Regions from separate parts of the Bradyrhizobium sp. USDA 3311 genome, predicted to be linked through region 2. Evidence: predicted binding sites of a transcription regulator. Region 2 holds the regulator's gene; the other holds the start of a gene.
The links. Region 2 encodes LexA, which represses DNA repair genes until DNA is damaged. Its sites were predicted from a motif close to TGTTCNNNNTGTGTTCNG; they were not measured.
Positions count from the first base shown of each region.

Region 1: the regulator LexA is predicted to act here: its motif matches at 5,857-5,874, upstream of recA (recombinase RecA).

Region 1 covers NZ_JBSSFI010000001.1:4,755,299-4,762,370, reverse strand. The annotation lists gene gcvT (glycine cleavage system aminomethyltransferase GcvT) at 1-49, shown strand, start outside; gene gcvH (glycine cleavage system protein GcvH) at 61-429, shown strand; gene gcvP (aminomethyl-transferring glycine dehydrogenase) at 591-3,455, shown strand; gene ACVWW6_RS22540 (hypothetical protein) at 3,594-4,643, opposite strand; gene recA (recombinase RecA) at 4,694-5,782, opposite strand; gene ACVWW6_RS22530 (hypothetical protein) at 6,403-6,612, opposite strand.
Region 2 covers NZ_JBSSFI010000001.1:5,629,304-5,636,375, reverse strand. The annotation lists gene ACVWW6_RS26940 (HAD family hydrolase) at 1-503, shown strand, start outside; gene ACVWW6_RS26935 (hypothetical protein) at 669-887, shown strand; gene ACVWW6_RS26930 (molybdopterin molybdotransferase MoeA) at 1,111-2,322, shown strand; gene lexA (transcriptional repressor LexA) at 2,498-3,193, shown strand; gene ACVWW6_RS26920 (hypothetical protein) at 3,468-3,668, shown strand; gene ACVWW6_RS26915 (hypothetical protein) at 3,862-4,293, shown strand; gene ACVWW6_RS26910 (GAF domain-containing protein) at 4,516-5,457, shown strand; gene ACVWW6_RS26905 (ComEC/Rec2 family competence protein) at 5,467-7,072, opposite strand, start outside.

The DNA.
Region 1 (7,072 bases), 870 kb from region 2:
GCTCACGGTCGCCGCCATGCCCTTCGTGAAAAACACCTACAAACGCTGAGGACTTCAGAAATGACCACGACGCTGTACACCTCCGACCATGAATGGCTCGCCATCGAGGGCGATGTCGCCACCGTCGGGATCACCGACTACGCGCAGTCGCAGCTCGGCGACGTCGTGTTCATCGAGCTGCCCAAGCTCGGCCGCGCGCTGAAGAAGGCGGAAGCCGCCGCCGTGGTGGAGTCCGTGAAGGCGGCCTCCGACGTCTACGCGCCTGTGACGGGCGAGGTGCTCGAGACCAACGATGCGCTCGCCGCCGAGCCGGCGCTGGTGAACTCGGATGCACAAGGCAAGGCCTGGTTCTTCAAGATCAAGATTGCCGACAAGAGCGAACTCGGCGGCCTCATGGATGAAGCCGCCTACAAGGCCCACACGGCGTGAGATGAAGCGAACTCTGACCTCACATTCGGTGTCATCACCCGCGAAGGCGGGTGATCCAGTACGCCGCGGCCCATCGGCTCAATCACGAACGCCTGCGTTTACTGGATCGTCCGCCTTCGCGGACGATGACAGCGACAGATGACCTAAAGCGAGGACCCATGATGACCGCGCACCGCAAATCCAACGGCGACACCACCAATTTCGCTCGCCGCCACATCGGCCCGTCGGCGCGCGACGTCGCCGCGATGCTGGAGACCGTCGGCGCCAAAAGCGTCGACGCGCTGATGGCGGAGACGCTGCCGGCCTCGATCCGGCAGGCCGCCCCGCTCGATCTCGGCAAGCCGCTGAGCGAGACCGAGGCGATCGCGCATATGGGCGAGCTCGCTGCCCAAAACCAGGTCTTCACCTCGCTGATCGGCCAAGGCTATTCCGGCACGATCCTGCCTGCGGTGATCCAGCGCAACATCCTGGAGAATCCGGCCTGGTACACGGCCTACACGCCCTACCAGCCCGAGATCAGCCAGGGCCGGCTGGAGGCGCTGTTCAACTTCCAGACCATGATCTGCGACCTCACCGGGCTCGACGTCGCCAACGCCTCGCTGCTCGACGAGGCCACCGCGGCCGCCGAGGCGATGGCGCTGGCGGAGCGGCACTCGCGGGTCGAAGCAAAGGCCTTCTTCGTCGACAAGGACGTGCATCCGCAGACGCTGGCTGTGATGCGCACTCGCGCCCAGCCGCTGGGTTGGAATTTGATCGTCGGCGATCCCCTCACCGATCTCGACAAGGCCGACGTGCTCGGCGCGCTGCTGCAATATCCGGGCTCATCGGGCGCATTGCGCGACCTCAGGCCCGCAATCGCGGCGTTGAAGGCCAAGGGCGCACTTGCGATCGTTGCCGCCGACCTGCTGGCACTGACACTGCTCGCCTCGCCCGGCGAGCTCGGTGCCGACATCGCCATCGGTTCGGCGCAGCGCTTCGGCGTGCCGATGGGCTATGGCGGACCGCACGCGGCCTATATGGCGGTGCGCGATGCGCTGAAGCGTTCGCTGCCCGGCCGCATCGTCGGCCTCTCCGTGGATTCGCGCGGGATGCCGGCCTATCGCCTCGCGCTGCAGACCCGCGAGCAGCACATCCGCCGCGAGAAGGCGACCTCCAACATCTGCACCGCGCAGGTGCTGCTCGCCGTGATCGCCGCGATGTATGCGGTCTATCACGGCCCCGAGGGGCTTTCGCAGATCGCGCGCCAGGTGCATCGCCGCGCTGCGGTGCTCGCCGCGGGCCTGCGCAAGCTCGGCTTTGCGCCGCACTCCGACAGCTTCTTTGACACGCTCAGCGTCGATGCCGGCGCCAAACGCGCCGAGATCGTCGCGCGCGCGGCGGCCGAGAAGATCAATCTCGGCGTCGGTGAAACCGCGCTGCGCATCGCGCTCGACGAGACCACCACGCCCGCGACCGTCGAGGCGGTCTGGCGCGCCTTCGGCGGCCAGCTCGCTTACGCCGAGTTGGACGCGACCACGCGCGAGGCGCTGCCGGAGGCGCTGAAGCGCACGACCGCGTTCCTCACCCACCCGGTGTTCCACGCGCATCGCTCGGAGACCGAGATGCTGCGCTACATGCGCAAGCTCAGCGACCGCGACCTCGCGCTCGACCGCGCCATGATCCCGCTCGGCTCCTGCACGATGAAGCTGAACGCGACCACCGAGATGATGCCGCTGACCTGGCCGGAATTCGGCAGCCTGCACCCGTTCGTCCCGCGCGAGCAGGCCAAGGGCTATCACGCGCTGTTCGCGCGGCTGGAGAAGTGGCTGTGCGACATCACCGGCTATGACGCGATCTCGCTGCAGCCGAATTCCGGCGCGCAGGGCGAATATGCCGGGCTGCTCGCCATTCGCGGCTATCATGCCGCGCGCGGTGAGGCCCATCGCAAGATCTGCCTGATCCCCTCCTCCGCCCACGGCACCAACCCGGCCTCGGCCGCGATGGTCGGCATGGACGTCGTGGTGGTCGCCTGCGAGAAGAACGGCGACGTCGACGTCAACGATCTCCGCGCCAAGGCCGACAAGCATGCGAATGACCTCGCCGCGGTCATGATCACCTATCCCTCGACCCACGGCGTGTTCGAGGAGCACATAAGCGAGATCTGCGACATCGTCCACGGCCATGGCGGCCAAGTGTATCTCGACGGCGCCAACCTCAACGCGCAGGTCGGCCTGTCCCGGCCCGGCGATTACGGCGCCGACGTCAGCCACCTCAATCTGCACAAGACCTTCTGCATCCCGCATGGCGGCGGCGGCCCGGGCATGGGCCCGATCGGCGTGAAGGCGCATCTCGCCCCGTTCCTGCCGGGCCATCCGGCGACGCGAGGCGACGCACCGGTCGGCCCGGTCTCGGCCGCGCCGTTCGGCTCGGCCTCGATCCTGACCATCTCCTACATCTACATCCTGATGATGGGCGGCGAAGGCCTGAAGCGCGCCACCGAGATCGCAATCCTCAACGCCAACTACATCGCCGCACGGCTCGATGCGCATTTCCCGGTGCTCTACAAGAACGCGAGGGGCCGCGTCGCGCATGAGTGCATCGTCGATCCGCGTGCGCTGAAGACGACCAGCGGCGTCACCGTGGACGACATCGCCAAACGGCTGATCGATTACGGCTTCCACGCGCCGACCATGAGCTTCCCGGTGCCGGGCACGCTGATGATCGAGCCGACCGAATCGGAATCGAAGGCGGAGCTGGATCGCTTCTGCGACGCCATGATCGCGATCCGGAAGGAGATCGCCGAGGTCGAGGCCGGCCGCTTCAAGATCGAGGCCTCGCCCTTGCGCCACGCCCCGCACACCGTGCACGACATCGCGGACGATGCGTGGGCCCGCGCCTATAGCCGTGCCGAGGGCTGCTTCCCCGACGGCGTCTCGCGCACCGACAAATACTGGAGCCCGGTCGGACGCGTCGACAACGTCTATGGCGACCGCAATTTGGTGTGCTCGTGCCCACCGGTGAGCGACTACGCGGAAGCGGCGGAGTAAGACGCGACGGAAGTTTCGTAGGGTGGGCAAAGCAGAGCGTGCCCACCACATTTGTGCACATTGAGATATGGTGGGCACGGCTCTCGCGCGCCTTTGCCCACCTTACGGCTCTGCCCTCTACCCATCCTACAACCTAGCTTAAGGCGCCACCAGCGAACGACTTTGCCCGTCCCAGCGCCAGAGCCGTTCGTTGGTCAGAAGCGTGCCGCCCCACCAGCGCCGGATCGGATTGTGGCTGCGGAAGTCTTCCCGGCCCGCAAGCACCGCTTTGCCGAACTCCGTCAGCAACAGCCGGCTCCGGCGAAAGGCGGCGTTGCGACCTCGCGCATCGTGCGGGGCAAGCGTCGCGAGCTTCGGATCGAGACCGGCGACCGCCGGCATCGGACCGGACGCAAGCCCTTCGAGCAAAGGGCCGAGCTCCCACTGGTCGTACACACGTGTTTCGAGCAGGCCGCCCGGCTGAAACAGCTCCCTGGTACGGTTGTGTCCCCTCGCAATCAATTCGAGAAGCCGCGCTTCCGTCGCACCCAGTCCGGTGATTGGTGACGGCAGTTCTGCCAGCAATTCTTCCATCGCCGGCTTCAGGAAGGGTAGCCTGGGGAAATCCCTGCCGAGCAATCCGGAACAGAACTCCGGCGTTGGCGCCCGGTAGGCCTCCCAAGCCATGCGGGCGACCTCGAAGTCGCGCTCCGTCACATCGAGCGCCCGCACGGTACGCTCGCGAAGCCCCGCGACGTCTGCTCCGAGCAAATCGAAATCGACCAGTCGCAATTTCAGGCGCTCGGCCATGTAGGGTTCGGCGCGGAGATAATCGAGGATCCAGACCAACTGCAATTGATTGTTCGGGCTGGGATCAAACCACAGCTCGATGAGCTCGACGCCATAGGTCTCGCAGAACCAAACCAGCGGGAGCTCCTTGTGCGCGAGACCAGTGTCGGGAGACCGGGCAACAAGATCGGACCAACGCACCTCCGGATCGCCTCTGAAAGAGCCTCCCGTGAGATAGGCCTGGAGGTGATGCGACGTCGGCAGCGGCCCCGACACGAACCGAAAGATGAGCGGAACAACCATGTCGGCGCGGTCCGCGTAGGTGAGACCGACGCCGGATGAACTGGTCAGGATCATACGCTTCATCGTCGATGCGCCCGCCCCCACGCAAAACGAAACGGGCCCCGAAGACGTCGGCAACTCAACGTCCTCAGTGCCCGCTCCTCGCGAAAAACTCTCCGCGTTAAGACTTACTCGTCCGCCGGCTCCTCGCCGTCGGCGTCGCGCTCAGGGGTGCCGGCCAGAATCTGCTCGGCGATCAGGCCGGAGTTCTGGCGGATCGCGGTCTCGATCTTGGCGGTGATGTCGGGGTTGGCCTTCAGGAACGCTTTCGAGTTCTCGCGGCCCTGGCCGAGGCGCTGGCTGTCATAGGAGAACCAGGCGCCGGACTTTTCGACGATGCCGGCCTTGACGCCGAGATCGAGGATCTCGCCCATCTTGGAAACGCCCTCGCCGTACATGATGTCGAACTCGACCTGCTTGAAGGGCGGCGCCAGCTTGTTCTTCACCACCTTGACGCGCGTGGTGTTGCCGACCACTTCGTCGCGCTCCTTGATCGCGCCGATGCGGCGGATGTCGAGGCGGACGGAGGCGTAGAACTTCAGCGCGTTGCCGCCGGTGGTGGTCTCCGGTGAGCCATACATCACACCGATCTTCATGCGGATCTGGTTGATGAAGATCACCATGGTGTGGGACTTGTTGATGGACGCCGTCAGCTTGCGCAGCGCCTGGCTCATCAACCGCGCTTGAAGTCCCGGCAGCGCATCGCCCATCTCGCCCTCGAGCTCGGCCTTCGGCACCAGCGCCGCGACCGAATCGACCACCAGAACGTCCACCGCACCCGAGCGCACCAGCGTGTCGCAGATTTCCAGCGCCTGCTCGCCGGTGTCCGGCTGCGAAATCAGCAGCTCGTCGATGTTGACGCCCAGCTTGCGCGCATAGACCGGGTCGAGCGCGTGCTCGGCGTCGATGAAGGCACAGATGCCGCCCTTCTTCTGCGCTTCCGCCACCGTGTGCAGCGCCAGCGTGGTCTTGCCCGAGGATTCCGGCCCGTAGATTTCCACGACGCGCCCCTTCGGCAGGCCGCCGATGCCGAGCGCAATGTCGAGCCCGAGGGAACCGGAGGACACCGCCTCGACATCCATCGACCGGTCGTTCTTGCCGAGCTTCATCACCGAGCCCTTGCCGAACTGGCGCTCGATCTGGGAGAGCGCGGCGGCCAGAGCTTTACTCTTGTCCATGGAAGATCCTTCGACGATACGCAGGGCAGTTGCGGACATTGGGTCGTGCTCCTTATGGCGAGGATTCGCTAGGGGGACAAACGATTGGCGAGGCGGGCCGGCGATAAAAGCAATGTACCCTATTTGTTCCTGGTTCGCAATATGTTCTTTTGCGGACTTCGGTACTGTCCGTATTTAACCCCCAGTGTCCTAAGCTGAATTCGGAAATGTCCTAATTTGTTCTTGATCGGACACAACCTGTTCATGCGCGTTTAGGATTAACTCGTTATGGGTGTAGCGTATAAGGGCCGGGGCGTTCCGCCAGAAGAACACCCTGGCCACCAGAAGAACACCCTGAAACGTTCACTTTGGAACAGAAGGCAGGCTGACTGCATATTAAGCTCGCAAGAACTCAAACCCTGCGGTTAGGACCCGTAGAGACCAAGACGAGGTTGTGTCATGAGGCAGCGCCGTCGTTTCACGCAAACCGTCCCTCTTGAGGAGCGACTTTCCGAAGAAGCGAAACGTCTCCGCGAACGGGCCAAAGCCCTCCCCCATGGTCCTCAACGAGAGGACCTCCTGCGCAAAGCCCGCCAAGCCGAGATCGGCTCGCACATGAGCGAGTGGCTCACATCGCCGGGGCTTCAACCGCCAAAGCCAGCGTAGGCGCAAGGCACGCCTCAGGTATCGAGTTGCCCGGCATAGATCCGGATTCGTCCCGGCGTGGTCATTCGCAGCCTGCCCTGAAGAAAGACCATGTAGCCTAGCGCGATCAATCGGGCGCGATGTTTGGCAGGGATCGCAGGCGCAGCGCTATTTGCAGCCGCATGACCGACCGCGAGCAAAGAGGCGAACTCTTCATGGGTGAGCTTTTTCGCTTTTGCGGTCATGACCTCAGCATGAACCGTTTCGGCGATCCTGCATGTTCGGTTTTGCTCAGATCCCTAGAAATAAAGGCCGCCTCAGCTGGCGGCCAGTAGCCCTGTTTGTCGGCGGCTTCTTCGCTGATTCACAGTGTCCCGGGCTGAATGACGTTGGGGTCCTTCTGGAGTTCGATCGCCATTAAACCGAATTGGGTCCTGATTCCCCCTCCGCTGGTGTCCTGCTCCGGCACAATGAACCTTGGCATAGGGTGTGCAGACGAAGGATTACCGGGGTTTTGCATCATCCCCCCTGGGGCTGGAAAGCCGCCGCCCGCGCCATATTTGAGCGGGCGGCGTTTTTATTTGCGGACAGCAAAAGGCCCCAACTCAAGGGGAACGGGGAGCTGGGGCCAAGGTACCGGGCCAGCCAAGGCTACCGCCGGCCCAGGCGCATCAACATGCACCAGGGCGCCATCCCCGGGCGATG
Region 2 (7,072 bases):
CAATCGTTGCGCGCTATGTGCGCGACAGCGAGGCGTATCGGCTGCACGAGGTCGGCAAGATCAGCGACGAGGAGTATTTCGCCTCGCTACGGGCCTCGCTCGGGATCGGCATCTCGGATGCGCAATTCCTCGAGGGCTGGAACGCGATCTTCGCGGGTGAAATGCCCGATGTCGCGGAGCTGTTGCCGCGTGCGGCGAAGCAGATGCCGCTCTACGCCTTCTCCAACACCAACCAGCCGCATGTCGACCATTTCTCGAAGGAATACGCCGACCTGCTCGGCCATTTCCGCGAGCTGTACCTGTCGTCCAGCATCGGCCTGCGCAAGCCGGACGCGGCGGCGTTCGACCATGTCGTGGCGGCCATCGGTGTGCCCGCCAGGCGCATCGTGTTCTTCGATGACCTCGCCGAAAACGTCGAGGGAGCGCGAGCGCGCGGATTGACCGCGGTGCATGTGACCTCGCCCCGCGATGTCGGCGACGCGCTCGAGGCGCTGGGAATCTGATCGAGACGCATCGGCCGGCGGGTGAAACCGGGGAGCTCCCGGAACCGATCTAGCCGAGATGAGGAACCAAATCGCTTTGTACATTTTTATACAGAGTTCCGGGAACGGAATGCCCGCTTCCGGACTCTTGAGTCCGTTGGGACTTCTACAGACGGACGTATCATCGTGTTGGGCAAAACCTACCTCACCAAACAAGCCTCTCTTCTGCTCGAATTCGCCAGAACGACTTCGGATTCTGACCTCTCCGCCAAGCTGATCAGCAAGGCCGCCGACCTGAAATCCCAGGCCGATCCGCTGCCCGACAAGGATCAAGGCCCCAAGCCCCCTGACGTGGCTCCCGACGTGGCGCCGGACCTCCGTCCGGACCGCCAGACCGGTCGATGACCGATGCTGGCCGTGGCTCCCGTCATTGTCGTCCTTGCCATGGCCACGCTCGTTCCCGTCTTTCTCGTCCGTCAGATCATGCCGCGGCAGAGCTGACGGTCCCTCATGACTGGACGGATCAAGCAGGATAAATCCTGATCCGGTCCCATTTTGCTTCATCGCCCGCGCTCGGCTAGAACTCTTGCCGCCCATTCGTCCAGACTTTCCGAGCAGGAGTTTCGCCGTGGCCTTGATGCCGGTTTCTGACGCGCTCGCCGCGGTGCTGGCCGGTGCGGAGCCGCTGCCTGAAGAGATGATTCCCCTCGACGAGGCCTACCACCGCGTGCTCGCGCGCGACGTCGCGGCGCGGCGTACCCAGCCGCCCGAGGCGATGTCGGCCATGGACGGCTACGCCGTGCGCGCAGCCGATGCGGCCAGGGTCGACGCGCAGCTCACCATGATCGGCGAGGTCGCGGCGGGCCGGCCGTTCGCGGGAGCGGTCGGCGCCGGCGAAGCGGTGCGAATCTTCACCGGCGGCGTCGTTCCCGCCGGCGCGGACGCGGTCGTGATCCAGGAGGATACGGTCGCCGAGGGCAAGCGCATCACGATCAAGGAAGCCGCTATCGCCGGTCGGCACATCCGGCCCGCCGGCGTCGACTTCCGCGAGGGCGACGTGCTCCTGCGCAAGGGAACCCGGCTCACCGAGCGCGACCTCGCGCTCGCCGCCGGGATGAACCACCCAGACCTCCCCATCCGCCGCCGTCCGAAGGTCGCGATCCTCGCCACCGGCGACGAGCTGGTGATGCCGGGCACCACGCCGGGCCCCGGCCAGATCGTCTATTCCAACGGCTATGCCCTGCACGCCCTCGCCCGCCGGGAGGGCGCAGATACCATCGACCTCGGCGTTGCCGCCGATACGCTGGAGGCCACCACAGCCGGCATCCGCCGTGCCCGAGAGAGCGGCGCCGACATCCTGATCACGATCGGCGGCGCCTCGGTCGGCGACCACGATCTGGTCCAGCAGGCGCTGAAGACCGAAGGCATTGCGATGGCGTTCTGGAAGATCGCGATGCGGCCGGGCAAGCCGATGATGCAAGGCCGGCTAGGGGCGATGGGTGTGATCGGCCTGCCCGGCAATCCCGTGTCGTCCTATGTGTGCGGCTTCCTGTTCATGGTGCCGTTGATTCGCGCCCTGTCGGGCCGCGCCGTGATTCACCATCGTCGCGAGCGCGCCGTGCTCGGCCGCGATGTCGGTGCCAATGACCAGCGCGAGGACTATCTTCGTGCGCGCCTGGAGCGGCGCGACGACGGCATGCTTGTCGCCCTTCCCGTCAATCATCAGGATTCCTCGCTGCTTGCGAATCTCGCTGCGGCGCAGGCACTTCTCGTGCGCGCGCCGTTCGCGCCGAAGGCCGAGGCAGGCGCGCCTTGCGAGGTGCTGCGACTGCCCGCCTGAACGCACTGGTCCTGCGCGTTCCGCGAACTTTGTCGCGTTCACGGTAAATTAAGCAGTTGCGGAACACATATCGAACATATAGTGTCCGTTCATGATTTGTTTCGAGCATCTGGCGGCTCGCCGCTGAATTCACCGTCTCGGAATCGAACGACATCAACCGGGGGATTTGGTCGAGATGTTAACGCGCAAACAATACGAGCTTCTGCGATTCATCAGCGAGCGTTTGAAGGAAAGCGGTGTGCCGCCCTCCTTCGACGAGATGAAGGACGCGCTCGACCTGCGCTCGAAGTCAGGCATCCATCGCCTGATCACCGCACTGGAGGAGCGCGGCTTCATCCGGCGCCTGCCCAACCGGGCCCGCGCGATCGAGGTGATCAAGTTGCCCGAGCTGCAGGCCGCCGCTGGCAACCGCCGTGGCTTCACGCCGAGCGTCATCGAGGGCAATCTCGGCAAGGTGCGAGCGAGCTCCAGCGCGGACGAGGGCGAACGCCCCGTTGCGGTGCCGGTGATGGGCCGTATCGCGGCCGGCACGCCGATCGAAGCGTTGCAGACCCGCAGCCACACCATCAGCGTACCGCCCGACATGCTCGGCTCGGGCGAGCACTACGCGCTCGAAGTGCGCGGCGACTCGATGGTCGAAGCCGGCATCCTCGACGGCGACATGGCGCTGATCCAGCGCAATGAGAGCGCCGACACCGGCGACATCGTGGTGGCGCTGATCGACGACGAGGAAGCGACGCTGAAGCGCTTCCGCCGCCGCGGCGCCTCGATCGCGCTCGAGCCCGCCAATGCGGCCTATGAGGTCCGCATCCTGCCGCCCAACCGGGTGAAGATTCAGGGCAAGCTGATCGGCCTGTACCGGAAGTACTGAGCGTGATCCGGACTGGAGGGCCGCGTTAGCACAAAGTGCGCAGCGGTTTTCCCTCGCGACAAGCGCAGGACGCGCTTGCGCGGAGATCATGCTCAAACAATCACCTAAAGCGCGGCCCGCCGGTTGGCGACCCGCGCGTTGACGATTGTCCGCTCCGGCTGGATAGTCTTTCTGGTTTTGCTCAGATTATCCGGCCCCTCTCTAGCGCTACATCCTCGCGACGCCGCACGAAGCCCTCATCGCTTCGTGGCCCTGGAGATCGAGGAGGCAATCAATGCGCAAGATCGTTTTGAGCACCGTCACGGTGGCGCTGATCGCAGCATCCGCGTCGGCATCGCAAGCCTTCGCCGCGCAGTCGCACCATGCCCGCAAGGCAACGCCGACGACGGCGAGCGAGCAATTGCGCAACGCCGTCGCGCAGCCGTCGCAACCCGCCTGGCAATATTCGGGCTGGTCGGCACCTGCTGGTCGCTGACGAAGATGCACGCCAAATGCACGGAAGCGGTTTTTGTTCCTGACGCATTTGAAAAAGATATTGTGATGGCAGCCTGCGAAGCCAAGCCGCAGATTTGCCTACAACCGAGAAGACGCTAACATGCTTCCACTCTGATAGAGGCCAGTGCCTCCGAAGGAGGCGCGGGTCGCTATCCCTGAATGAGGAGCACCCGATGTGTGACTACAGCCTGCATGCCGTCGCGACGCGTCCCGCACAAGTCGGCGAGACGATCGTCACGACCACCTTCCGCGGCACCTCGACGCGCGGCTTCGCCTCCGAGGCCGACATGTCCGTCGCGGTCTGCCTGCTGCCGGGAACGGAGCTCGCCTTCGCCGACAACGTCCGCTACGACAATCGCTGGATCTGGACGCGCACCATCAACTCCCGCGTCGGCAAGTTCGGCAAGATCGATCCGCACATTCCCGATCGCCATCATGACGCGATCGAATTCCCCGACGGCAAATACGTACTCGTGACGCAACTCGTCGAAGGCCAGCGCGCGACCGTGCTGCAATTGCCGGTGACCCAGCCGGCCGGCGAGCGTGAACACAAGCCGGAGATCATCGCTGACAGGCCGACGATCACACGCCTGCCGATCGGCTGATGTACCTCCCCCCGGCGCAGAGGTCGGGGCCGGGATTGAAATTGCCATCGCCGGCCGTGGCCGGCGAGATGGTATGATTTGCGTCTTCCGGAATCTTCCGCCGAGATCAGGCTCGCACCTGCCCATCGCACGAAGTTTGCGCGGCCCTGCCTGAATTTTGAACGTCCGTTCCGCGGCCAGATCGCCGATGCTGTCAAAGGCTTGAGGCGGCGGACACGTTCGATGAAAACCTTCATTCGCGTCGTTGAACTCTGGGTGCCGGACCGGACGCGCATGCGGCTGGAATTCGGCGGCGGCCTCTACGGCGAAGGGCTGTCTGCGTTCAAGGCCGTGAGCGAGCACTTGCGCTTCGGATACGACGAGGGCCTTCCCGGCAAGGCCTGGGCCAGCGGCCATCCCGTGATCCTCACTAAATTCGCCAACTCCTATTTCAAGCGGACCGACCAGGCGCTCGCGGCCGGCCTCACCTGTGGCGTGGCGGTGCCGGTGTTTTCAGGCGAATTCTTGCAGGCCGTCATGGTGCTGTTCTGCGGCGACGACGAGGCGCATGTCGGCGCAATCGAGCTCTGGCACAACGATCCCGATAGCTCCCACGAGATGGGGCTCGTCGACGGCTACTATGGCACCGCCGACATGTTCGAATTCAACTCCCGCCACACCAGGTTTCCCCGCGGCTTCGGCCTGCCCGGACGCACCTGGAAAGCGGGCCTGCCGCTGATCATCAAGGACCTGCACAACGCCAGGAGTTTTCTGCGCTGGGAAGACGCCGCCGAGGTCGGGATCAATCTCGGCGTCGGCGTGCCCTATCGGACCGGCACCGACCAGACCTGGGTGCTGACTTTCCTGTCCGCACAGGCGACGCCGATTGCGCGACGCTTCGAGATCTGGGTGCCGAACGAGGCCCGTTCGGCACTGGTCTTTCGCGCCGGCGATTGCAGCGCGCAGACAGACCTTGCCGCGCTCTATGCGGACAGATCCATCGGCAGGGGCGACGGCAGCATCGGCGGAGCCTGGGCCACCGGCATGCCCGCGCTCAACGACGATCTCGGGCACGACGGCTCGGCCGCAGCCGCGGAGGCCCGCGCAATCGGACTGAGCCAGATGGTGGCCCTGCCGGTGATCGGGAGTGCTGGGCTCGAAGCCGTGCTGGCCTGGTACCTGTAGCCCGTCCGCTCAATCCTCGGCCTGCAGGTCGGCCTCGGACGGCGTCGCGTCCCGGTTACGGGGGGCTGCCGCCTGCGGCGCAAGGCTCGCGCTGAAATCGCCCTCGCCGGCGGTCGCCGGCGACCACGGACGATCGGTGCCTCTCGCTTTCACCGCCTGAACCGCAAAGCCGTCGCCGCGCCGTGTCAGAGCGAGCGCGCCTTGCGCCGCGAGTCGCTGCCGGTCGACCACCATCGCCACACAATCCGCTGGCGCCGGTCGCGCCGTCACCACCAGCGCAGCGCGGCTGCAATCATCCGCCAGAGCGTCGATGCGCAAGGCCAGCGCGACCAGGCGCCCGTCGGCGAGCGGCGTCACGCAGCCGGCCTCGTCGCACGACACGCCGGCGGCGAGCGAGGGACTACCGGCATCGCGCGGATCGGCGTCGGCAGCCAACCACTCCTTCAGGAGAAAGCCGTCCTTGTTCGCCCGGATCATTTGCAGGTGCCCGTCCCTGCCCCGCACCGCGACACTCTGGCCGTCCCCGGCGATCAGGATATCCGGCTGCCGGCCTGCCAGCCCCCAGAGGATCGCGACCAACAGCACCAGCGCGCCTGACCAGCGTAAGGGCGTGCGCAGCAGGCCCATCACGATGATCCCGAGGCTCGCCGCGATCAGCGGCGCAATGCCGAACGCCGGGATGCGGCCGACCGCGCCCGGCAGCGCGGCCACCCAGCGCGAGACCGCGACCATCCAGTCGATGCCGATCCCCATCAGCCACCAGAACACGCCGTCGAGCCCGAACGGCGCCGCGAGCAATCCGAGCAGTCCCGCCGGCATCACCAGCGCCGACACCACCGGCATCGCCCCGAGGTTGGCAAGCACGCCGAACGGGGTGACGCGGTGGAAGTGGAAGGCGGCATAGGGCGTGGTCGCAAGCCCCGCGATCAGCGAGGCCAGGAACAGCATCGCGATCTCGCGGCCGCCCCACATCGCGATGCGCGCGGTCGCCGAATGATCGGGCGAAGCGAACAGGTTCGGCATGCCGATCTGCACCAGCGCAACCAGCCCCAGCGTTGCCGCAAACGACATCTGGAAGCTCGGATGCACCAGCGCTTCGGGCGCGACCGCGAGCACGATCAACGCGGCCACGGCAAGCGTGCGGAAGGTGATGGCGCGTCGGTCGACCATGACGGCGATCAGCACCACGGCGGTCATGAAGAACGAGCGTTGCGTCGCGACCTCCGCGCCCGAGAGCAGCAGATAGAATGCGGCGGCCACCAGCGCCGCAGCCGCCGACCATTTCTTGATGGGGAAGCCGACCGCCAGTCCCGGAATCAGAGCGAGCAGCGCGCGGACCGCGAAGAACACGACGCCGGCGACCACCGCCATGTGGTAACCGGAGATCGAGAGCACATGGCCCAGCCCTGAAATGAACATGGCATCGTTGACGGGCGTGGTGATCGCGTCGCGCCGCCCCGTCAGCAGCGCCGTCGCGATCGCGCGATTGTCGCCTTCGAGCATTGCCCGGATGCGCGCGTCGATCGCATCGCGCAGGCCCTGCATGAAGGCGGCATAGCGCAGCCGCAAGCCACCGGCATCGGGCGGCACCGCAGCCGCGATCGCCCCCATCACG